Regions from separate parts of the Candidatus Pantoea rara genome, predicted to be linked through region 1. Evidence: predicted binding sites of a transcription regulator. Region 1 holds the regulator's gene; each other region holds the start of a gene.

Region 1 (2,204 bases):
AGACCTGCTGCAATTTACTGCCATCTTTTGCGCCATGTGCTTCGCCGGCAAAAGCTTCAACCGCGTAGGCAAAACCATCCAGCGCGTAGGCAGTAAAGGTAATGAACATCAGTAATACTGCGTTAACCGCTACCACATCCGGACCCAGCCGCGCACCCAGCACGGTGAGCGAGGCAAAACAGAGCTGCAGCATCAGAGAGCGCAGCATGATATCCCGGTTGAGGCGCAGCAGCCGGCCGCTGTCACCGCGCCAGCTCTGCTTCAGCAGATTAAACGTAATACCGCGCAGCTTTAACACCCGCCAGACCATAATACCGCCGACGCCCAGCGTGATGTACTCCGCCAGCGCCGTGGCGGTTGCCGCACCCGCGACACCCCAGTGCAACCCCATCACCAGCCAGAGATCGAGCACGATGTTAACCAGATTGCCCACCACCAGCAGGATCACCGGCGCGCGGGCATACTGCACGCCCAGCAGCCAGCCCAGAATCACCAGGTTTGCCAGGGTTGCAGGCGCACTGAGCCAGCGAATCTGAATAAACAGTGCCGCCTGTTCAAGAACATCGGGATTGCCACCAACCAGGTGGGTCGCCAGCTGGATAATCGGATAACGTAAAGCGATGAACAGGACACCTGCCAGCAACGCAATGATCAGCGGCTGTGCCAGTGCACGTGCCAGAGCGGTTTTATCGCCCGCACCAAACGCCTGTGCCGTAAGGCCAGTGGTACTCATTCGAAGGAAAAGCAGCAGCATAAACAGGAAGCTGGTCACTGTTGTCCCGACCGCAACCCCGCCAAGATAGACAGGGCTGTCGAGATGACCAATAACTGCAGTATCGACCACCCCCAGTAAGGGAACGGTGATATTTGAAAGGATCATCGGCAGCGCAAGCCGCCAGAGATTTTTATCCGTTGCCGTGACAAAGCGCATTCGCCGTTCCGTGCTCAGTGTCGCTGCAGTAAAGCAGGCGACAAAATTAGGGCAGACAGAATAGCATCAGAAAAGGCGAATGCACGCAGCCCTCAGAATCAGAGCCACTCGCCGTTACGGACCACGCCAACCGCCAGACCTTCAATAGTCAGCGACTGAGCACGGGTATCGACAACAATCGGGTCGAAATCACTGTTTTCAGGCAAAAGGTGCACGATAGCACCCTGCTTTTTCCAGCGTTTAACGGTGACTTCATCATCAATGCGGGCAACAACAACCTGGCCGTTGCGCACATCCTGGGTTTTATGTACCGCGAGCAGGTCGCCATCCATAATCCCGATATCTTTCATAGACATTCCGCTGACGCGCAGCAGGAAGTCAGCAGATGGTTTGAACAGGCCTGGATCGACCTTGTAATGGGTTTCGATATGTTCCTGCGCCATGATCGGCTCACCGGCTGCAACACGGCCAATCAGTGGCAGCCCTTCAGAGGCTTCTTCTTCCATTAACAGACGAATGCCGCGCGAAGCACCAGAAACGATCTCGATGACGCCTTTGCGCGCCAGCGCTTTCAGATGCTCTTCTGCCGCATTTGGCGAACGGAAGCCCAGCTGCGCGGCAATCTCTGCACGCGTAGGCGGCATGCCCGTTGAAGAAATATGGTCGCGAATCAGGTCATAGACCTGCTGCTGCCTGCTGGTTAATGCTTTCATCCCGCCCCCTGGTTGTTTATACAGTCGCTGTGAGTATATACAGGTATTGGCGAAATGGAAACCGATTGTCAGGTAAAACGCGCCCTCAGGCGCGTTGTGGAAGGGCTATCGCAAATGTGTCCAGAGCAGCGCGACCCAGACAAACAGGGCCAGTATGATGCTGATCAGCACCGCTGCCGAGCCCATGTCTTTTGCGCGGCCCGCCAGCGGATGATGCTCCTGACCGATGCGATCGACCACCGCTTCAATGGCGCTATTGAGGATTTCGACAATGACCACCAGCACCACCACCCCAATCATAAGGATGCGGGCGATCACATCGACATCCAGCCAGCACGCGATAATAATAGCGGCCAGTGCAGCCAGCGCTTCCTGCCGAAACGCCGCTTCATGTTGCCAGGCGGCTCGCAGTCCCTGCCATGAGTAGCCTGCGGCTTTTACTATTCTGATAAGTCCGGTGGCATTATTTGCCATGATGTGGGAACCCTTTCATCGGATTGACGTCAATGTCTGGGCTGCGTGCAATTGGCACCACCACAGATCTTCGCTGCGCTTTCTGA
Region 2 (2,204 bases), on a different replicon from region 1:
GCCTCTATGCCATGTCACCGGCCATTCTGGCACAGCGTGCCGGTTATTACCGCATCCTGGAGCAGACCCAGAAAGGCGGTCTGGACATCACCAGCTGGCTGGTGTGGTTTCTGGATATTCTGGATGAGAGCCTGAAACAGGCGATGAACGTTATTGATCGTACCCAGATCAAAGCGCGTTTCTGGCACCGGCATCAGGGGATAGGATTGAGTCCGGAGCAGGTAAAAGTACTGAACCGACTGTTAGATGGCGGCGAGCAGGGTTTTGAACTGGGAATCAGTGCCAGCCAGTATCAGAAGGTGGCGAAAGTGAGTAAAGCCACCGCGACCCGTCATCTGGCCTATCTGGTTGAAAAAGGCTGTCTTTACCGGCTTGAGGGAGGTGGCAGGAGCACCCGCTATCAGGTTAAAACCGGCGAGAAACTCAAGTAACCATGGCATAAAGGCATTGATCAACGCCCTATTCAGAAACAGCAACGCCGGAAGGTTCGCTTCCGGCGTTGTGGCGATTAAGCGGCTTTAACGGCGCGCACTTTCTTTGCCGCAGGCTCTTCTGCCTGCTCATCCGTACCATCGTCTGGCACGGCTTCAGCCTGGGTGACCGTTGCTGCGGCTTCAGGCAGTTTGCTGGTACGCAGAATATGCTGAACCGCATCTTTCTGTTCTGCAATCAGCAGGCCCAGCGTTTCCGCCTGAGATTCATCCAGGGCAGGTTGATGCTGTAACAGCCAGTCGGTGAAAGCTTCGGCCATATCGAGCATTTTGTCGTAGGCATCGGCCTCTTTCTTGTTGGCAAACGTCATCTTCTCTTCACCCTTTCTGACTACAACAAATTTTGTTTCAACAGCCATCTTTTCGCCCTCAGGTACTGTGTATACATACAGTATATCATGCCAGTTAGCCTTTGCCAGCAGAGAATAGGATATATCCGTCGTGCGCAGGCTAACCTTAACCGGGCGCAGGTTTTTTTCTTTTTCCTGACGCTTCTCTGCGGGAAATCAGGCCGACTACACCAGCAACTCTTCAAGGAACATCGCCAGCGCCTTGCGTGGATCGTCCTCTTCGGAAACGATCACCTCGATCCCCCACTGTCCCAGCACTTCTTTAGCCACCGGGTTATTGCGGTTGGTGAACAGATACGATTTTGGCCTGGCGGTCGCCAGCCCGGTACGGCCCCACATTTTGGTCAGGCGGTAAAACAGCAGGCGAATGTTGAAATCACTGATGCTGTAGCCGACAAACAACACGGAATTGCCCATCACATCGTGAGTCAGCTTGATGTCGAGCGGCGAGTCAAAATAGAGACGTTCAAAGTAGCTGCTCTCATCGAGCACGATTGAGGTGTCATCATCGAAGTCACCGTGAAGTTTGATGATGTGACGCTTATCTTCTGTCAAAGAGACGAGATCGGCAGCGTTGGCCACTTTGTAATAGGGTACGCCGTGCGCTTCATGCGCCGCTTCCAGCCAGCGATCGTAATTGGTGGTGTAGATACGCGAGAAATTACCCTGCGTAATCATGGTATGAATTTCAGAAGACCGGACATCGATATCCGGGCGATGCCACTCACGATCCATCCAGCTGCGCAGCGGGCCAAGCGACCCCTTTTTCTGTTTGTAATACTCCGCCAGCGACAGATGCGTGCCATAAGTATTGAAGATTTTTGGGTCATAGCCCAGTTCGTTAGCCAGATGAGCGATCAGTTCATGCCACTCGGGAAGGCCAAAATTGCGCGAAATACCGGCGCCGGCAAACAGAATCAGTTTGCCGGAATCATAGGCGCGTTTGAGTTCAGGTTTCATGCCACTCCCCGCGAGGTTTTTAAAAAGGTGGCGAAGCGATCCAGCGCGATGCGCCGCATCGAAATCTCATTCTTGAGTTCGCCCATTTCGGCAAAGGTCTGCTCATAGCCTTCAGGAATAAACACGCAGTCCCACTGGAAGCCGCGCGTCCCGGCAGGTTTCGCGGCGATAGTACCGCGCAGCTCACCCGAAAACTGGTACATTTTGCGGCCATCGCAGTAGCCCAGCACAGTTTTGGCCGTCACGGCCTGGCTGTCCAGCCCCTGCACCAGCGCGGTAAAGCGCTCCGCGTCCAGGCGGTTCCAGAAGATGCGGGTCAGACCGGCAGGCAGACCATTGAGGCCATCCAGATAGAGGCCGGTATGCTCAACAAACAGCGGTCGCCCAATCAGCGAAAAAGCTT
Region 3 (2,204 bases), 880 kb from region 1:
CATAGCCAATCCCCATCTGCGCCCGCTGTTCAGCGGGTTGCAGCAGCAGATCTTCCGGCGGAGAGCCATTCTCTTTCCAGGATATGGAGCCGCTGTTAATGGGCAGTCTGCCCATGATGCAGTTCACCAGCGTGGTTTTACCCATGCCAGGGCGGCCCAGAACGCCGGTGCAGGTACCAGGCGACAGATCCAGGTCCACATCCCACAGAATATGGTTCTGACCATAAAATTGATTTACCGAACGTAGACTCAGCATCTGACACTCTCCTTCCCGATCATTAGCCTGATTGCTTCCGCTCTCTGTCGTCTGGCAAACAAGTCATCAACAATAGCAGCCTCGCCATTGCAGCACAGTGCGCGTAAAGCGCGGTGACGCCAGTAAGTCCTGCAATTCCCAGGCCAGATTTAAAAACGGTCCTGATGCCTGCCAGAATGCGGGGTTTATGGAATAAAAGGTGAGAAAAACTTATCAATTCCTCAGGGTGGTCACACCGCTGCACTTTTGCAGTGCCTCAGGGCACTGTTTCTGGTGCAGACGTGCTGTTAAGAGGCAATAAGTCTGATTAAGAATGTTAGTGGAATGGCTGGAATTTGCGTGCTGCATCAGGTGACAGATTAAAATGCAGAATAATCCGTGAGCAGCTGACGCGAAATTTAACGCAAAAAAAATTATTTTCACGGTGAGGGAGGGGCAGGGAAAAATTATACACAGCTGATGGCGGCGGGGCTGCCATCACTTATCCACCATTCCTGTGGATAACCTTGTGCATTAGGTAATGAAAACCAGTTGGAAGCGAGGAAATACGCGGCCTGGTAACATAATGACGAGAATCTGGCCTTATAGGCTTAACTCAATAAAATCAATTGTTTATTAAAAAACAAGCCTGCGAATTATCTGCCAGGTAACCGAACTGTAATTTTGTGACGCTCTATTGACAAATGTTAAATCAGATCCCGGTCTGGGGATAACATTGCGCAACGCATTTTTCGCTATCGCTATCACATCGGCTGTGGCGGAAGTCTCACAATGCAGGCTATAAGAGTGCATTAATACTGTTTTTATATCCAGTATTATTTTCTGGCAAAATCACCATAGCAGAGTAAAATAAGTGCCTGCCCGCCGACTTCTCCAGCAGGAACTGCATTCATGACCAAAGCTTTTAAACTGAATTCCGCCTTTAAACCTTCGGGCGACCAGCCTGAGGCGATTCGTCGCCTGGAAGAGGGGCTGGAGGATGGACTGGCCCATCAAACCTTATTAGGGGTAACCGGGTCCGGTAAAACTTTTACCGTCGCCAACGTCATTGCCGATCTCAACCGCCCGACGATGGTGCTGGCACCGAACAAGACACTGGCCGCTCAGCTCTACGGCGAGATGAAAGAGTTTTTCCCGGATAATGCCGTCGAGTTTTTCGTCTCTTACTACGACTACTATCAGCCAGAAGCCTATGTGCCGAGCTCCGACACCTTTATCGAAAAGGATGCGTCGGTGAACGAACATATCGAGCAGATGCGTCTGTCGGCCACCAAAGCACTGCTGGAGCGACGCGACGTTATCGTGGTGGCGTCGGTTTCGGCAATCTACGGTCTGGGCGATCCCGATCTCTATCTGAAAATGATGCTGCATCTGACACGTGGCATGATTATCGATCAGCGCAGTATTCTGCGCCGCCTCTCAGAACTGCAATACACCCGTAACGACCAGGCGTTCCAGCGCGGCACCTTCCGCGTGCGTGGTGAAGTGATCGATATCTTCCCGGCAGAGTCGGACGATATTGCGCTGCGCGTCGAGTTGTTTGACCAGGAGGTTGAACGTCTCTCACTCTTTGACCCGCTGACCGGCCAGATCGATTCGGTGGTGCCGCGCTTTACCATCTACCCCAAGACGCACTACGTGACGCCGCGTGAGCGCATTCTGCAGGCGATGGAAGATATCAAAGTGGAGCTGGCGGACCGTCGCCGGGTGCTGCTGGAGAACAATAAGCTGCTGGAAGAGCAGCGTATTACGCAGCGTACCCAGTTTGATCTTGAGATGATGAGTGAGCTGGGCTACTGCTCCGGCATCGAGAACTACTCACGTTACCTCTCCGCACGTGGACCGGGCGAAGCGCCGCCGACGCTGTTTGACTATCTGCCCGCCGATGGCCTGCTGGTGGTGGATGAGTCACACGTCACCATTCCGCAGATTGGCGGTATGTACAAAG
Region 4 (2,204 bases), 1.9 Mb from region 1:
TTCGATGATTTGTATCCTGATGACAATTATTTTTCTTTATGTCAGTAACACCGCAAACAAGCGGGTTGAGGAGATTCGTGCGGATTACCGGGCAATAGCGGCACGACGTGATGAAAGGGTTGATGTGCTGACAGAAAAAGTCACCACACTGCAGCATAAGCTTGATGTGATACCGGATAGTACCGCCGATAAAACGCTGAATAAAGTTAAAGAGGTAGTCATCGAAGGCAGGCAGACGGCGGCAAAACCCGGCCAGAAACCGTAACTTCCGATTATTCTTAGTGCGGCTTCGCTATTATCGACTAGTTTTAAATCTCCGGGCAACATTTTGTACCTGAATGCAGGCCCGCTGATTGGCCGGTTGATGAACCGCTAAGCCTACTCACTTTGGATAAATGACCAGAAGGAAATTTAGCATGAGCGATTCAACAGAAACCAAGACCAAAACTGAATATCTGCGTGACGTGACTTCTCAGCTAAAAGAGATGCGTCACTATGCTCAGACCAACACCGAAACCCTTTCCAGCCAGTGGTTGGCGTTTGATGCCGGTGAGTATAAAGATAAGACCAATGCCGACCGAATCGATGCATTGCTTAATAAGCAGGGTAAGCTGCTGGAAGATCTGGATGCCGCGATTCAGGACATCGAGATTGAAATTAATCACAGTGAGCAGGAGAGTTAAGTCATCTCCCGCTAACTGATGTGGTGGCCGTTAAGGGATTAATCGGCCACCAGCCACATCTCCGCTTCGTCGAACATCTCTTCAACAATCCGCGCAACTGTCGCTTTATCGTTCTTACTCAGATCCGTATCTATCGCGTTACGTTCCATCGGCTTAACCTTAACTTCAATGTCAGGAAACACCCGATGCACCCGTTTTTCCAGTTCCTCACGAATCATCTCGCGCGCACCTGGTAAACCGGCAACGTTGCGCTTGTCATAAATTAACTCAACAAACATGATGGCAATCCATTCAGGGCAAAATCGCTGAGATATAATACTGTAAATAAAAACAGTAGCAAGGTGGCGCGCCTGATTTCGCGTAAAATTTTATGTCGCGTAAACCGCGATCTTCGACTAGCAAAATATGCATGCATCGCGACATAATGGCGGCTTACTTTTCAGGAGGTCCGCGATGCGACAACTGGTAATTGATATTCTGCTAAAACTGGCAAAGATGGACGTCGATGCGAAAGAATTGACGGCGCAGTTAGAAGCGCAATCCCTGCTGGTTGCAGCGCTGCTGGTGCAGGCGAAACAGGACAACTCACTGACCATTTCAGAAACGGTGCAGGATGCCATTGTGACCGCTTCGCAATCATCCACTGAGTTTTTACAATCTGATGTTGACCTGCTGCTGACGCACATTAATCGTCTGCTGGCCGTCGCAAGTTATGTCGAAGTGAAGGGTAAAGCTACGGAAGAAAGAGAGTAGAGCAGGGAAAAAATTCGCCTCTGGAGGTGGAAATCCAGCAACATCTCCAGAGGCAGTGCAAGCGCACTATTCGTTCAGGAAAATCACGACCTGAGTCGTGATCTGAATTTATACAGTTTTCTGTATTTTGTACAATTTTATCCGCCATGTTAAGACTGGCAGAAGGTGTTTGTAACAGGCACCTTCTGCCCTGTGCGGATTACAGCTCATTTTTGATGCAAAACTCTTCCCAGCTCATCCCCAGCGACTCAGCATGAGATTTGAGATAGGTCTCAATTGCGTCAGCCGCCACCGCTTTATCCGGCTCAGCCAGCTGAATAGAGAAAATCATCCCATCCAGATTTTTCTGCCGCAAAAAAGCCGCATAGATGCGTTCGGCATGCCATTCGCGCAGCTGTCGCAGGGACAGGTTGGCGGCACGGGCATCACTTTCGGTTAATTCATCCAGTGCAGACTGAAAGTCGGGATGCGCGGTAAAAAACATCTCGCGAGCCTGGGCATAGTACGCTTCTGGCGTTTTCATATTCATATTCCTTAAAGTCTGTTGCAGCGCGCCAGTGTAACGGGTTGTCTTCCGCTTGTCAGGCGTGGCAAAGAACCTAAACCGCCAGCCATTTGCCGTTCAGAACCGTTACCGCTGATTTCGCTGCCGGTTAAAATCTGCTGCAATCAGATTCTCCCGGGTGTTTAACACCCGGATATCTTGCGTAACGCGGTGGAAAAATTATAACGTAGCCGCCATTGACGTGATCTTAGGGATTAAACATG

Evidence for each region. Region 1 encodes LexA, which represses DNA repair genes until DNA is damaged. Its sites were predicted from a motif close to TNCTGTATGTACATACAGNA; they were not measured.
Region 2: ACR8BF_RS19555 (YebG family protein) is a predicted target of LexA. The motif match lies at 866-885, and genes of this name have one in related genera.
Region 3: uvrB (excinuclease ABC subunit UvrB) is a predicted target of LexA. The motif match lies at 1,052-1,071, and genes of this name have one in related genera.
Region 4: ACR8BF_RS07815 (DinI-like family protein) is a predicted target of LexA. The motif match lies at 1,000-1,019, and genes of this name have one in related genera.

Annotation. Positions count from the first base shown of each region.
Region 1 covers NZ_CP194942.1:3,698,397-3,700,600, forward strand. Annotated here, with positions in the region: gene dinF (MATE family efflux transporter DinF) at 1-931, opposite strand, end outside; gene lexA (transcriptional repressor LexA) at 1,030-1,644, opposite strand; gene ACR8BF_RS17485 (diacylglycerol kinase) at 1,750-2,118, opposite strand.
Region 2 covers NZ_CP194943.1:225,175-227,378, reverse strand. Annotated here, with positions in the region: gene ACR8BF_RS19560 (Fic family protein) at 1-431, shown strand, start outside; gene ACR8BF_RS19555 (YebG family protein) at 509-850, opposite strand; gene ACR8BF_RS19550 (SIR2 family protein) at 1,007-1,801, opposite strand; gene ACR8BF_RS19545 (non-canonical purine NTP pyrophosphatase) at 1,798-2,204, opposite strand, start outside.
Region 3 covers NZ_CP194942.1:2,813,748-2,815,951, reverse strand. Annotated here, with positions in the region: gene ACR8BF_RS13360 (ABC transporter ATP-binding protein) at 1-256, opposite strand, end outside; gene uvrB (excinuclease ABC subunit UvrB) at 1,148-2,204, shown strand, end outside.
Region 4 covers NZ_CP194942.1:1,658,708-1,660,911, forward strand. Annotated here, with positions in the region: gene ACR8BF_RS07805 (hypothetical protein) at 1-265, shown strand, start outside; gene ACR8BF_RS07810 (hypothetical protein) at 417-683, shown strand; gene ACR8BF_RS07815 (DinI-like family protein) at 722-961, opposite strand; gene iraP (anti-adapter protein IraP) at 1,137-1,436, shown strand; gene ACR8BF_RS07825 (DUF6388 family protein) at 1,636-1,959, opposite strand; gene yedD (lipoprotein YedD) at 2,202-2,204, shown strand, end outside.